DNA from 4 places in the Dickeya lacustris genome. Region 1 is predicted to be linked to each of the others. Evidence: predicted binding sites of a transcription regulator. Region 1 holds the regulator's gene; each other region holds the start of a gene.

Region 1 (3,523 bases):
GGGCGCAGGAGAGAATCATGATGTACCAGCAATTGAAGGCTATCGTACTGCAAGCCAACCTGTTGCTTCCCCGGCACGGCCTGGTGACGTTGACCTGGGGCAATGTTTCGCAGATTGATCGCTCGCTTGGGGTTATCGCCATCAAACCGTCGGGCGTCTCGTATGAGCAGATGACGCTGGACGATATCGTGGTGGTAGACATGGACGGGCGTGTGGTGGAAGGGCACCTTAACCCTTCCAGCGATACGGCCACCCATCTGGCGTTGTACCAGGCGTTTAGCGGTATCGGCGGTATTGTGCATACCCATTCACGCCACGGCACTATCTGGGCACAGGCGGGGCTGGACATCCCGGCGCTGGGCACCACCCATGCCGACTATTTCTATGGCGATATTCCCTGCACCCGCGCGTTGAGCGAGCAGGAAATTGCCTGTGAGTATGAGAAAAACACCGGCGCGGTGATTGTCGAAGAGTTTCAGCGCCGGGATCTCGACCCGCTGGCCGTACCGGGTGCGGTGATAACCGGGCATGCGCCCTTCTGCTGGGGGAAAAACGCGATGGATGCAGTACACAATGCGCTGGTGCTCGAAGAGGTGGCGGCGATGGCGCTGTCTACCCGCTTGCTTAATCCGACGATTCATATCGATCAGGCGCTTTCTGATAAACACTATTTCAGAAAACATGGCGCGAATGCTTATTACGGCCAGCGTTAAAGCTTATTTATTTTTAACCGGTGGTTATTTTTAAACAGTAGTTATTTTTAAACAATATTTATTTCCAGGCTTTATTATTTTTAAGCTTTATTACGTTTAAACCTTATTGCTTTTATTCATCGACGGTCTGCGCCAGCGACCTGAAATAGTGTATTGAGAACCATTGAAATAAATAGTGGCATCAGGCCACGGGCCGCGCTCGCTCGCAATCCGGTGATTTCACTATTTTCACTCTTGGAGAGGAATCAGTTATGACTAAACCTATGCTGCAAATCGCCCTGGACTCGACTGACCTGGCAACAGCGATTGAGATTGCTGACCGCGTCAGCGGGTTTGTTGAAGTCATTGAGGTAGGCACCATTCTGGCCTTTGCTGAAGGCATGACGGCGGTGCGCACGCTGCGTGAGCGCCACCCCAAACACATTATTGTGTGTGATATGAAAACCACCGATGGCGGCGCTATTTTGGCACGCATGGCATTCTCTGCCGGGGCGAACTGGATAACCGTTTCAGCGGCGGCGCACGTTGCCACTATTGCGGCCTGCAAAAAAGTGGCCGATGAGTTTGGCGGGGAAATCCAGATTGAACTGTATGGCAACTGGAACCTTGATGATGCCCGTCAGTGGGTCGATATGGGCATTACGCAGGCGATTTATCACCGCTCGCGCGATGCCGAGCTCGCCGGGGTCAACTGGACGCATGACGATCTTGGCCGGATGCGCGCGCTGTCTGAGTTGGGGCTGGAGCTGTCAATTACCGGCGGTATTGTGCCGCAGGATATTCATCTGTTTGAGGGGATTAGCGCCAAGACCTTTATTGCTGGCCGTGCGCTGGCGTCTGAGAGCGGTAAAGCGACGGCTGAGGCTCTGCGCACCGAGATCAATAAATACTGGTCGTAACGCGTCGCCCGCGACACTCACCGATACGCAAAATAAGCAGGGCGGCCATTGGCCGCCCTTGCTGATATTAAAAAACCCGTTCAGATGGAAAACGGGCTGACGCCCGATCAGCGCGTGCCGTAAACCACGATGGTTTTACCGTGAGCGGAGATAAGATTCTGGTCTTCCAGCATTTTCAGGATACGACCGACAGTTTCACGGGAACAGCCGACTATCTGGCCTATCTCCTGACGGGTAATCTTGATCTGCATACCATCCGGGTGGGTCATGGCATCCGGTTGTTTGGCCAGATTCAGTAAGGTCTGTGCGATACGCCCTGTGACATCCAAAAATGCCAGATTGCCGACTTTCTGCGAGGTGACTTGCAGGCGACGGGCCATCTGCGAGGAGAGGCGCATCAGAATATCCGGGTTAACCTGGATAAGCTGGCGGAATTTTTTGTAGGAAATTTCAGCGACTTCACAGGCAGTTTTTGCCCGAACCCATGCACTGCGCTCCTGCCCATCTTCAAACAAGCCAAGCTCGCCGATAAAATCGCCCTGATTCAGATAAGACAGAATCATTTCCTTGCCTTCTTCATCCTTAATCAGCACGGCAACCGAGCCTTTTACGATGTAGTAAAGCGTCTCTGCTTTTTCACCCTGATGGATCAGAGTGCTCTTCGATGGGTACTTGTGAATGTGACAATGAGAAAGGAACCATTCGAGAGTCGGGTCTGTTTGCGGTTTGCCGAGAACCATTCGCTGTTATCCTCTGTTGTAATTCACTGCGCAAATCACAGGGCTCAGAGTTCCCTGTACGGCGTGATAACATAGTTATAATTCAAATTCCGTCCTGGCGGAATGACGTCAGGGATGATACGGAGACGGTCTATCAATGACGCCGGTAAACCGATGGCAGTCAGGCAGCAGCCCGACACACACGGGTTTACGTCCTCCGTTTGTAACACAGGTTGAGTGTAGTGTCTCGTGTTGTCTCGCTTCAGCATGATTAAGCTCTGATTATCAGGCTTTTTTGTACATGAGCGGTGCAAAATTTCAAAAATAGTTGATTGAGGGCAAAATTATGCAGGCTCGGGTGAAGTGGGTTGAGGGATTGACGTTTTTAGGTGAGTCCGCATCCGGTCATCAGGTGCTGATGGATGGCAATTCAGGCGATAAAGCGCCCAGCCCGATGGAAATGGTGCTGATGGCAGCGGGCAGCTGTAGCGCCATTGATGTGGTCTCCATACTGCAAAAAGGTCGCCATGACGTAACGGATTGCGAAGTGCGTTTGAGCGCCGAGCGGCGTGAAGAGGCGCCGCGCCTGTTCACCGCTATCAATCTGCACTTTATCGTCACGGGCAACGCGCTATCGGAAAAAGCCGTTGAGCGCGCGGTGTCGCTGTCAGCGGAAAAATACTGCTCGGTGGCGCTGATGCTGGAAAAAGCGGTGCAGATAACGCACAGCCATGAAGTGGTAGCGCAGGGTTAACGCACCGGCTCGCGGCGGCTTCATCGCCGTCGCACCGTGTCAGGCAAGGCCATTACCCGTAATCAGTCGCCGCACCAGCGGTGTCATAATCAGCTCCATCGCCAGCCCCATTTTGCCGCCCGGCACCACCAGCGTATTGATGTGTGAAATAAACGACCCCTGTAGCATCGCCAGCAGATAGGGGTAATCCATGTTGTCCAGCCCCTGAAAATGAATCACCACAAAGCTTTCATCCATTGAGGGAATGGCTTTGGCGGCAAACGGATTCGAGGTGTCAACCGTCGGGACACGCTGAAAGTTGATATGGGTGCGGGAAAACTGCGGGGTGATATAGGTGATGTAATCCTCCATTGAGCGCACCACCGAGTCCATCACCGCTTCGCGCGAATGGCCGCGCTCGTTGATGTCACGCACCAGTTTTTGTATCCACTCCAGATT
Region 2 (3,523 bases), 390 kb from region 1:
AGGTCATACAGGCGCGCCGCCTCAACATCATGCGCGGCACTGGAGCGCGGATAGGTGACTTCCGGGTTCAGGATCACCCCGATGCTGCCCCCTTGCAGGTGGTAACCTTTGTCGCGAAACCGTTGCACCACTTTGGCCGTCGCCAGGTTTTTATGGTGGTTCCACTGCATCCAGGTGCCGGTATCCTGCTGATAAGGGTAGCGCACCGCATCCAGATACACGCGGGTCTGCACCACAATCGGCTCATTAAAGGTAAACCAGCGTTTGACCTTACCGGCGTAGCGGGCAAATACCGCGTCGGCGTACTGCACGAACCACTCCACCACCTGCTTCGACGACCAGCCCTGATATTTCTCGAACAGCACCGCCGGGAGCTCATAGTGCTCTAAGCACAGCATCGGTTCGATGCCTTCACGCTGCATTTCGTCGATCAGATTATCGATGTAAGCGGCGTACTCTTCATCCACCACGCCGTTTTCATAATCCAGCATGAAGCGCGACCAGTTAATCGAGGTACGAAAGTGCGTCAGCCCGGTCTGCTTCATCAGCGCCACGTCTTCACGGTAGCGGTTATAGAAATCGGTGGCGACAGCCGGGCCGTAACCGTTGTGCCACACCTGACGATCCCGCTTGTACCACAGGTCCAGATAGGAATCCTGCCCGTTTTTCTTGCCTGACCACCCCTCGGTCTGCCAGGCGGACGCCGCCGCCCCCAGAATAAAGCCCTCAGGCAGGGTCATTGATACCTTGCTCATTACCGCTCTCCCTTAGATTCAGTATTGCAATACATTCATTATTTCAATGCATTGGCCTGTGCCGCGGCCTCTAACTCCGCCTCACGCTGCGCCTGCTCAGCACGACGAGACGCCACTTTGACAAACGGCAGGTAAATCAGGGTGGCGACGATGATGCACACCACCTGTGTCGCAACCGCCCCCATCGAACCGGCGGTAGACAGCCAGGCGTTAATCAACGGCGGCGTAGTCCAGGGCACCATCACCACCGCTTTACCGGCAAAGCCCATGCTGGTGGCGAAGTAACCGATGGTGCCGGTCACCAGCGGCGTGATGATGAACGGGATAGCCAGAATCGGGTTGAGCATGATAGGCATGCCGAAAATCACCGGTTCATTGATGTTGAAGACACCTGGGCCGAAGGAAATCTTGGCGATCTCTTTCATTTCGCGACGTTTAGAGGCGATCATCACCGCCAGCAGCAACCCGATGGTCAACCCAGACCCGCCGATACTCATGTACACGTCCCAGAACGGCATGGTGATGATGTTCGGTACTTCATGCCCCTGCTCAAACGCGGTCATGTTCACCGCAATCGCCCCTAGCAACAGCGGTTCGCGAATCGGTTTGATCATCTGGTTACCGTGAATACCGATAACCCAGAACAGTTGCGCCACGAACATCAGAATCAACAGCCCCGGCAGGCTCTGCACGACCGACTCCAGCGGCTGTTGCACCACCATATAGATGGCGTCATACAGGTACATGCCGGTCACTTTCTGGAAGGTAAACCCGAAGGTCGCGACCAGCGTGACGGTGATGATCGCCGGGATCAGCGCCGAAAACGACGCGGACACATTCGGCGGCACGCTATCTGGCATCTTGATGCGCAGCCGGTCTACCGATTCCAGCTTCGAGTAGATTTCCACCGACGCAATGGCGATAAACATGCCGAGAAACAGGCTCTTGGTGTCGGAGAACTGGCGCGCCAGCACGTCTTTCACCGGCAGCGTCTGGCCGTTTATCACCATATCAATGGTGGTCGGGGTAATAGAAATAAAGCAGATCACCGCCAGCAAGCCGGGGAACAGGCTACGAGAGCCGTTGATCTTGCCAAGCTCGATGCCTATCAGGAACACCGCGCCGATAGTGAGGAAGTTCAGCGTAGCGTAGTTAATACCGCTCATGATCGGTTTGAGCGGTGCCAGAAATGAAAACAGAGCGAAACTCGCCAGCCCGTTCTTCGGGTCCAGCACCATGTTGGAGATCAATACAGAGAACGCGCCCACGATGATCACCGGCATCAGCGTGATGAACGAGGCTTTGATCGCCATGATGTATCTCAGGCTGTTGAACTGGTTGGCGAACGACCCGAGTGAATCGATGGCCCTATCCTGGAATGACATAACTCCACCTCTTTGATTTACCTGTATTTCAGGGGTTGTTGTTATCAGGAGCGTCCGCTCCTGTAGTGGCCGTTACGCGCGGAAGATGGACGGCAGGTTCAGCGCTCTCGCGTTTGGCATACCAAAAATAAAACAAACGAATAATTTTTCTGTGACATTGTTCTCACAAGCCAACACTGGAATTCCAATAACATGAAAAACACCAATTTTGGCATACCAATAGGATGATGAGATGGAATTGGATATGGAACAGACGGTGATGGAACTGCTGATCAACGCAGGCGAAGCGCGTTCCAGCGCCATGATGGCGATTCAGGCCGCCCGAGCGCAGGACTGGGCACAGGCCGACGCACAGCTGCTGGCCTCACAGGAGGCGGCGAAAGCGGCCCACCAGATCCAGACCCGGCTGATCGGGCTGGATGAGGGCGAAGGCAAAGTGCCGGTTAATCTGATCATGGTACACGCGCAGGATCACCTGATGACCGCCATGCTATGTCGGGATCTGGCGCAAGAGATGGTATTGCTGCGCAAGGAGCTGTTCGGCCGCTCATCGGCCTGATTATCGTCGCAAAAGGTAAGGATATTCCGTCCGGCTCCCGCTGATAGCGTTCCAGTGTGCTAGTATGTGGCCAAGATTAACCACAACGCTGTGACAGACCTCGGGAAAACAGGGAAGGTACAAACGATGATGACCATGCTTGATGTGGCAAGGCATGCCGGCGTATCCAAAGCCACGGTATCACGGGTGCTCAACGGCACAGGCCAGGTGAAGCAAAGTACGCGTGATGCCGTATTCAAAGCGATGGAAGAGCTGGGCTATCGCCCCAACTTTCTGGCGCGTTCGCTGGCGCAGCGCAGTTCCAGCAGCCTTGGGTTAGTGGTCTCCAATTTCGACGGCCCTTATTTTGGCCGCCTGTTGCGCCGCGCCGCAGAACGCACCGAAACCAGCGGTAAACACCTGATCGTCACCGACGGCCACGATACGCCGGAAGACGAGCAACAGGCGGTGCAATTACTGGCCGATCGCCGCTGCGACGCCATTGTGCTCTATACCCGTCATATGTCGGATACCGCGCTGATGGCGCTACTGGAGCGCTCGGCGGTGCCTATCGTGGTCATCAACCGGCATTTACCGCTGGCACCAGAGCGCTGCGTCTGGTTTGAGCAACAGCGGGCGGTATTCCAGTTGACCGATTACCTGGTACAGCAAGGGCACCGTGAAATCGCCTGTATCACTGGCCCCATCAACACGCCAACGGCGCGCGCCCGGCTGGTCGGCTATCGTCAGGCGCTGGCTCACCATCGCATCGCATACGAACCTCTGCGGGTTATCCATGGCGATAATTTGGTGCCCGGCGGATATCAGGCGGTACGGGAACTGCT
Region 3 (3,523 bases), 1.6 Mb from region 1:
CGAGTATTTCGAACGTCTGTCTACCAACTATTTCTTTGCCGACTTCTATCTGGGTAAACAGATCGCTGAAGGGGAGTTTGTACACTATCCCGATGAAAAATGGTTCCCAATCCCTGATGATGACAGCCTGCCTGAGGGGATACTGGATGACCGCTTGCATGCGTTTTATGATCCTGAGCAGCAGTTAGTCGCCAGCGATTTAATCGACTTGCAATCAGGCAATCACACTCGCGGGATTTGCGCACTGCCGTTCACGCGCCAGTCTGATCAACAGACGGTGTATATCCCGATGAACATTATCGGCAATCTGTACGTATCAAACGGCATGTCTGCTGGCAACACGCGTAACGAAGCGCGTGTACAGGGATTGTCCGAAGTATTTGAGCGTTATGTGAAAAACCGGATTATCGCTGAGGCCATCAGCCTGCCCGCTATTCCGGCTGAAGTTCTGGCGCGCTATCCTGGCGTGGTTGAAGCGATTGCCACGCTTGAGAAAGAAGGCTTCCCTATCTTGGCCTACGATGCTTCGCTCGGCGGCCAATATCCTGTTATTTGTGTCGTGCTGTTCAACCCAGAAAATGGTACTTGCTTTGCGTCATTCGGCGCACACCCCGACTTCGGCGTTGCCCTGGAGCGCACCGTGACCGAATTACTGCAAGGCCGAGGGCTGAAAGATCTCGACGTCTTCACGCCGCCAACCTTCGATAATGATGAAGTGGCTGAACACACCAATCTGGAAACCCACTTCATCGACTCCAGCGGCCTGATTTCCTGGGATCTGTTTAAAAACGATCCTGACTATACCTTTGTTGATTGGAACTTCAGCGGCACCACCGAGCAGGAGTTCGCCACACTTATGGCCATCTTCAATCAAGAAGGCAAAGACGTTTATATTGCCGATTACGAGCATTTGTCAGTGTACGCTTGCCGTATTCTGGTGCCGGGTATGTCGGATATTTATCCAGCGGAAGATCTGTTGCTGGCGAATAACAGCATGGGCGTACATCTGCGTGAAACCCTGCTCTCCCTTCCTGGCAGCCAGTGGGAAAAAGATGAGTATCTGGCCTTGTTGCAGCAACTAGACGATGAAGGGCTGGATGACTTTACCCGCGTTCGCGAATTGCTGGGCATCGCAACCGGTAAAGACAATGGATGGTTCACGCTGCGTATTGGCGAACTGAAATCTATGTTGGCACTGGCTGGCGGCGATCTTGAACAAGCGCTGAGTTGGGCTGAGTGGTCACTGGATTTCAACCAATCCGTCTTTGCACCGGCTCGCCGTAACTACTACCGTTGCCTGCAAACACTGCTGCAACTGGCTCTGGAGCCTGAACGTGACCCGGCACAATACTATGATGCGTTTGTTCGCATGTACGGGCAGGACGCTGTTGACGCAGCCAGCGCGGCGATTGCCGGCGAGGAATGCTTCTACGGTTTGTTCGCTGTTGATGACGATCTGAAAGCGCTGCCTGCACATCAGTCACTGCTGGCTGCTTATGAAAAATTGCAGCGCGCTAAACGTTCACACTGGCAGAAAAATTAACGCGCTTTAATGTTGGCCGGATGTCACTTTTGGCATCCGGTCTATCGTGTTCACGATAAAGTAGTAAGTGGCATTGTATTCTATGGTTTCTCGCATTTTTTATGCTTCAATCTCCCGCGCCTCAGAAATGGTGTAACCCAACAACCGAATAAACCATTATTTTTATGCGGGTAATAGCGAGAAATGGAGGATATTTATTTTTATTACCACGGCGTTGTTATAAAACGGTAAAAAATAAATTAAATAATATAAATTCGGCGTGTGATATCACTACAAAGACTTATTTTATTTAACGTATCAAGGGGTAATTCCATAGTTGAATTCAACTATTCTTATAATTTTTAAAAAAAAATTTCTACTTATAATTCATGAAGATAACCAACAAAAAGCCGCTTAATGCTATTCTGAACTACCTAATAAATTCCTGCGATATGATCCACGTCAAATTATGACGGATAACCCTTTGTTAGTATCTCACCGTAGATAAATTTTAAGAGAGAGTTAGTGTGAAAGCTGACAACCCCTTCACCCTGTTATTACCATCGGCAATGGCGAAAGTCGCTGAAGATGCCGGCGTTTATAAAGCAACAAAACAACCGCTTACTGCATTTTTTCTGGCAATTACTGCCGGTGTGTTTATATCTATTGCGTTTGTTTTTTATATCACAGCAACCACCGGATCATCGTCCATGCCATACGGTATGGCGAAACTGATCGGCGGCATCTGTTTCTCTATGGGGCTTATGCTGGTGGTCGTGTGCGGCGCAGACTTGTTCACCTCCACCGTGCTCACCGTTATTGCTAAAGCCAGCGGGCGCATTACCTGGAAACAGTTGTGGTTAAACTGGCTCAATGTTTATTTCGGAAATTTGCTTGGTGCACTGTTTTTCGTCGCGCTTATCTGGTTTTCCGGCGAATACATGGTAGCGAACGGCGCATGGGGTCTGAATGTGTTGCAGACCGCCAATCACAAGCTGGAACACACTTTCGTTGAGGCATTATGCCTTGGGATATTGGCAAATCTAATGGTCTGTCTGGCTGTCTGGATGAGTTATTCCGGCCGTACACTGACAGACAAAATGCTCGCCATGGTGCTTCCTGTTGCGATGTTTGTCGCCAGCGGTTTCGAGCATAGTATCGCGAACATGTTCATGATCCCGATGGGGGTCATTATTAAGAATTTTGCTCCAGAGACATTCTGGCACGCCATCAGCATGACGCCGGGCCAGTTTGAACACTTAACCATCAGCAATTTTATTGTCGATAACCTGATTCCGGTCACGCTCGGCAACATTATCGGTGGTGGACTCCTGGTAGGCTTAACTTACTGGGTGATTTATTTGCGCGGTGGGGATCAGCACTAAGCTGCTGGCGGCCGCAACGTCGGGTTATAAAAATCCAAATCAAAGGTAGGTGTAATATGACCGAACTTAATCAGAAACTCGCCCAGGCTTGGGAAGGTTTTAGCGAAGGCGAATGGCAGAATGGCGTCAATGTACGTGACTTCATTCAGAAAAACTACGCGCCGTATGAAGGTGACGAATCCTTTTTGGCTGGTGCTACCCCGGCAACGACTAAACTGTGGGATGCCGTTATGGAAGGCATCAAACAGGAAAACCGCACCCATGCGCCGGTTGATTTCGATACCGACGTTGCAGCGACCATCACCTCTCACGATGCTGGCTATATCAATAAAGGCCTGGAAAAAATCGTCGGTCTGCAAACAGACGCTCCGCTGAAACGTGCACTGATTCCGTTCGGCGGTATCAAAATGGTTGAAGGCTCCTGTAAGGTTTATGGCCGTGAACTCGACCCGCAGCTGAAAAAAATCTTCACCGAATACCGTAAAACCCACAACCAGGGTGTATTCGATGTTTATACGCCGGATATCCTGCGCTGCCGTAAGTCTGGCGTATTGACTGGTCTGCCTGATGCTTATGGCCGTGGTCGTATCATCGGTGACTACCGTCGTGTTGCGCT
Region 4 (3,523 bases), 780 kb from region 1:
CCGTCAGTGTGCTGGTGGAAGATAATGGCCGACGCGAGCGTGGCTCCAGCGGCGGCGGCGCCCGCACCGGCTATGACTACTTCTGGCAGCAGGAAGAGGGTGAAGCCCGTGCCGAGCACTGGGCGAAAGAAGCGGTGCGCATGGCGCTGGTGAACCTCTCTGCGGTGGCGGCTCCGGCAGGCTCGATGCCGGTGGTGCTCGGCGCAGGCTGGCCGGGCGTGTTGCTGCATGAAGCGGTCGGCCATGGTCTGGAAGGGGATTGTCAACCGCCGGGGCACCTCGGTGTTCAGTGGTCAGGTGGGGCAGCAGGTGGCGTCCTCACTGTGTACCGTGGTGGATGATGGTACCCTTGAAGGGCGTCGCGGTTCGCTGGCGATTGATGACGAAGGGGTGGCCGGACGTTACAACGTGCTGATTGAGAACGGTATTCTGAAAGGTTACATGCAGGACAAACTCAATGCGCGGCTGATGGGGGTGGCTCCGACGGGCAATGGCCGCCGTGAGTCCTATGCGCATTTGCCGATGCCGCGTATGACCAACACCTACATGCTGGCCGGCCAATCGACTGCACAAGAGATTATCGAAAGCGTTGAGTATGGCCTGTATGCGCCGAACTTTGGCGGCGGCCAGGTGGATATCACCTCCGGTAAGTTCGTGTTCTCCACCTCTGAAGCCTATCTGATTGAAAACGGGCGTGTGACCACGCCGGTAAAAGGCGCTACGCTGGTTGGCTCCGGCATTGAAGCCATGCAGCAGATTTCGATGGTCGGCAACGATCTGGCGCTGGATAAAGGCGTCGGGGTGTGCGGCAAAGAGGGCCAGAGCCTGCCGGTCGGTGTCGGGCAGCCGACGCTGAAACTCGACAGCATTACCGTTGGCGGCACCGCCTAAACGCGGGATTGACCAACTGTTTATCCCATTATCCCACGGTCATTCCACCACCTCTGAGGCCGCTGATGCGGCCTGTTTTATGTGCCAGTCTCTGCGTTGTGTGGGTTTTCCTGCCGATATCCCTGATAAATCAGCGCCACTTTATTGAAATAGTCCGTCAGGTAATTGATACAGACCTGCACTTTGAGCGGCAGATTATCTGGCCGGGTATACAGCGCGTATACCGGGCGCGGGTCGGAATGGTAGCGCGGGAACAGAATTTCTATCTCGCCGCGTTTTATCTCCTCAAAAACCCACATCATCGGCACATGGGCGATGCCTGCGCCCTGCTTTAACCAGCGGATTAATGTGAGCGGGTCATTGGTGACAAACCGGCCCTGCGGCTGGATGCGGATTGTCATGCCTTCGGGGGCGATTAATTCAAATTCGCTATCCGGGCGCACGCTGTACTCCAGCCAGGAGAAATTTCCCATATCCGAGGGCTTTTCCGGCGTGCCGTGCTGGGTGAGGTAGCTTTTAGCCGCGCACACCACCATCGGCATGGAACCGATGCGGCTACAGTACAAGCTGGAGTCTTGCAGCGCGCCGACCCGAATAACGATATCCAGCCCATCGGCGATAAGGTCAGGGGCGGGAATACCGCACACCAGATTAACCGACAACCCCGGGTATTCTTGCAGCATCTCAGCCGTCATGTTCGCCAGCACATTTTGCGCCATGGTCGAAGAGCTGCCGATGCGCAGTGTACCGATTGGCGTGTTATTAAAGGCATACAGCTGTTCGTGTACTTCTTGCGCTTCATGCAGCATCCGGCGGCAGCCGTGGTAGTAAATTTTACCGGCTTCGGTCAATCCGATGCTGCGGGTGCTGCGGTTGAGCAACTTGATTTGGATGTCATCTTCGAGCCGGGATAGCGTCTGGCTGACGGCAGAGACACTCATCGCTAACTGACGCGCCGCCGCAGTGAAGGAACCGCACTCCACCACTTTGGCGAACACCGCCATGCTTTTTAATCGATCCATTGTTAACCCTGGCTTAAAAGTGATTTAGATCACATTAGGTAGATAACATAATAATAACGTCTCATACTATAGCATGTCTGGCCATCAGGCGCGCAGTTGGTTCGCTGTCTGTGCGGCAAGGGCTGTATCAAAAGATTAACTGCGCTGGTTTAACGCCATGGCAATTCTGCATTGCTCGCACGCCATTAAATCAGCACCCGCCATCGTGATTATTCAGTTCATGCTGTGTTTGCCTGCCGTTGGCTCGTGCTGATGGGGAGCGGGCTGTGCCGTTTTCATCCCTGAAAACCGGTTGTGCATGGTCGGTGTCGTGGCGAGGCAGCGGTGGCAAATGAGGTGGCGAATAAGGTTAAGAAGATGAACTCACTTCCGGTCATGGTGTTATTTGGTCTGTCATTTCCACCGGTGTTCTTTGTTTTATTGGTGACGCTGGCGGTGTTTTTTCTCTGTCTGCGTCTGCTGCATCCCACCGGTATTTATCACTGGGTCTGGCATCCGGCGTTGTTTAACTCCGCGTTATTTGTCTGCCTGTTTTATCTGTTGTTCCATTTCGGTCTTTGAGGTTGCTGTGAAAGCATCGGTTGTAAACGTGATAATCAAAAAACTGAGCCGTGTCACCATCACCTTGCTGCTGGTGCTGGCGGCGGCCATTGCATTGGTGCGGGTATGGTCGTTTTACACGGAATCTCCCTGGACGCGCGATGCGCGCTTTAGCGCCGATGTGGTGGCGATAGCCCCGGATGTCAGCGGCCTGCTGACGCAGGTGAATGTGCAAGATAATCAGCAGGTAAAACAAGGTGATGTGCTGTTTGTCATCGACCCGCCGCGCTATCAGCAAGCGCTGGAGCAGGCGCAGGCCGATGTTGCCTATTATCAGGCGCTGGCAGATGAGAAAAGACGCGAGTCGGCGCGCCGCCAGCACCTTGGCATACAAGCCATGTCGCGTGAAGAAATTGAGCAATCCGGCAATGCGTTGCAAACCACGTTACACCAACTGGCGAAAGCGCAGGCGGAGCTGGAAATCGCCCGGCTGGATTTGGCCCGCACCGTGGTGCGCGCCCCGGCTGACGGCTGGATAACCAATTTGCATGTACACGCCGGGGAGTTTATTACCCGGGGCGCAAGCGCTGTGGCGCTGGTGAAGAAGGATTCGTTCTATCTGCTGGCGTACATGGAAGAAACCAAGTTATCTGCGGTGCATCCGGGTTATCAGGTCGAGATAACCCCGCTTGGCAGCAACCAGATTTTATATGGCGTGGTGGATAGTATTGCCGCTGGTGTTACCAATAGCAGCAGTGCCGCCGATGGCAAAGGGCTGGCAACGGTGGATTCAAACCTGGAATGGGTGCGTCTGGCGCAGCGAGTGCCGGTAAAAATTCGCCTGGCCCGGCAGTGGGGCGATCAATACCCGGCGGGCACGACGGCAACGGTGGTCGTGACCGGCGAGCACACCCGCAATACCCGGCCAATGTCGCCGCTGTTGCAGTTATTACACCGCCTGCGTGAATTCGGTTAAGCGGTGGATGTGATGAATACTCCCGCATTTTTGCGCCTGCGTTTCGCGTTCAAACTCAGTACGGCGATTGTTCTCTCGCTGGTGCTGGGATTTT

Evidence for each region. Region 1 encodes CRP, which controls carbon source genes, mostly activating them, when cyclic AMP is high. Its sites were predicted from a motif close to ATGTGANNNNNNTCACAT; they were not measured.
Region 2: the regulator CRP is predicted to act here: its motif matches at 2,290-2,307, upstream of O1Q98_RS15180 (PTS sugar transporter subunit IIC).
Region 3: the regulator CRP is predicted to act here: its motif matches at 1,973-1,990, upstream of focA (formate transporter FocA).
Region 4: the regulator CRP is predicted to act here: its motif matches at 1,931-1,948, upstream of aaeR (HTH-type transcriptional activator AaeR).

What each region holds. Positions count from the first base shown of each region.
Region 1 covers NZ_CP114280.1:2,971,985-2,975,507, forward strand. The annotation lists gene O1Q98_RS13440 (L-ribulose-5-phosphate 4-epimerase) at 21-713, shown strand; gene O1Q98_RS13445 (3-keto-L-gulonate-6-phosphate decarboxylase UlaD) at 965-1,612, shown strand; gene crp (cAMP-activated global transcriptional regulator CRP) at 1,720-2,352, opposite strand; gene O1Q98_RS13455 (OsmC family protein) at 2,678-3,085, shown strand; gene O1Q98_RS13460 (phosphoribulokinase) at 3,125-3,523, opposite strand, start outside.
Region 2 covers NZ_CP114280.1:3,360,587-3,364,109, reverse strand. The annotation lists gene O1Q98_RS15185 (glycoside hydrolase family 1 protein) at 1-755, opposite strand, end outside; gene O1Q98_RS15180 (PTS sugar transporter subunit IIC) at 794-2,140, opposite strand; gene O1Q98_RS15175 (PTS lactose/cellobiose transporter subunit IIA) at 2,373-2,699, shown strand; gene O1Q98_RS15170 (LacI family DNA-binding transcriptional regulator) at 2,826-3,523, shown strand, end outside.
Region 3 covers NZ_CP114280.1:173,682-177,204, reverse strand. The annotation lists gene ycaO (30S ribosomal protein S12 methylthiotransferase accessory factor YcaO) at 1-1,543, shown strand, start outside; gene focA (formate transporter FocA) at 2,050-2,907, shown strand; gene pflB (formate C-acetyltransferase) at 2,964-3,523, shown strand, end outside.
Region 4 covers NZ_CP114280.1:2,192,627-2,196,149, reverse strand. The annotation lists partial or broken gene tldD (metalloprotease TldD) at 1-891, shown strand, start outside; gene aaeR (HTH-type transcriptional activator AaeR) at 969-1,913, opposite strand; gene aaeX (p-hydroxybenzoic acid efflux pump operon protein AaeX) at 2,271-2,474, shown strand; gene aaeA (p-hydroxybenzoic acid efflux pump subunit AaeA) at 2,482-3,429, shown strand; gene aaeB (p-hydroxybenzoic acid efflux pump subunit AaeB) at 3,442-3,523, shown strand, end outside.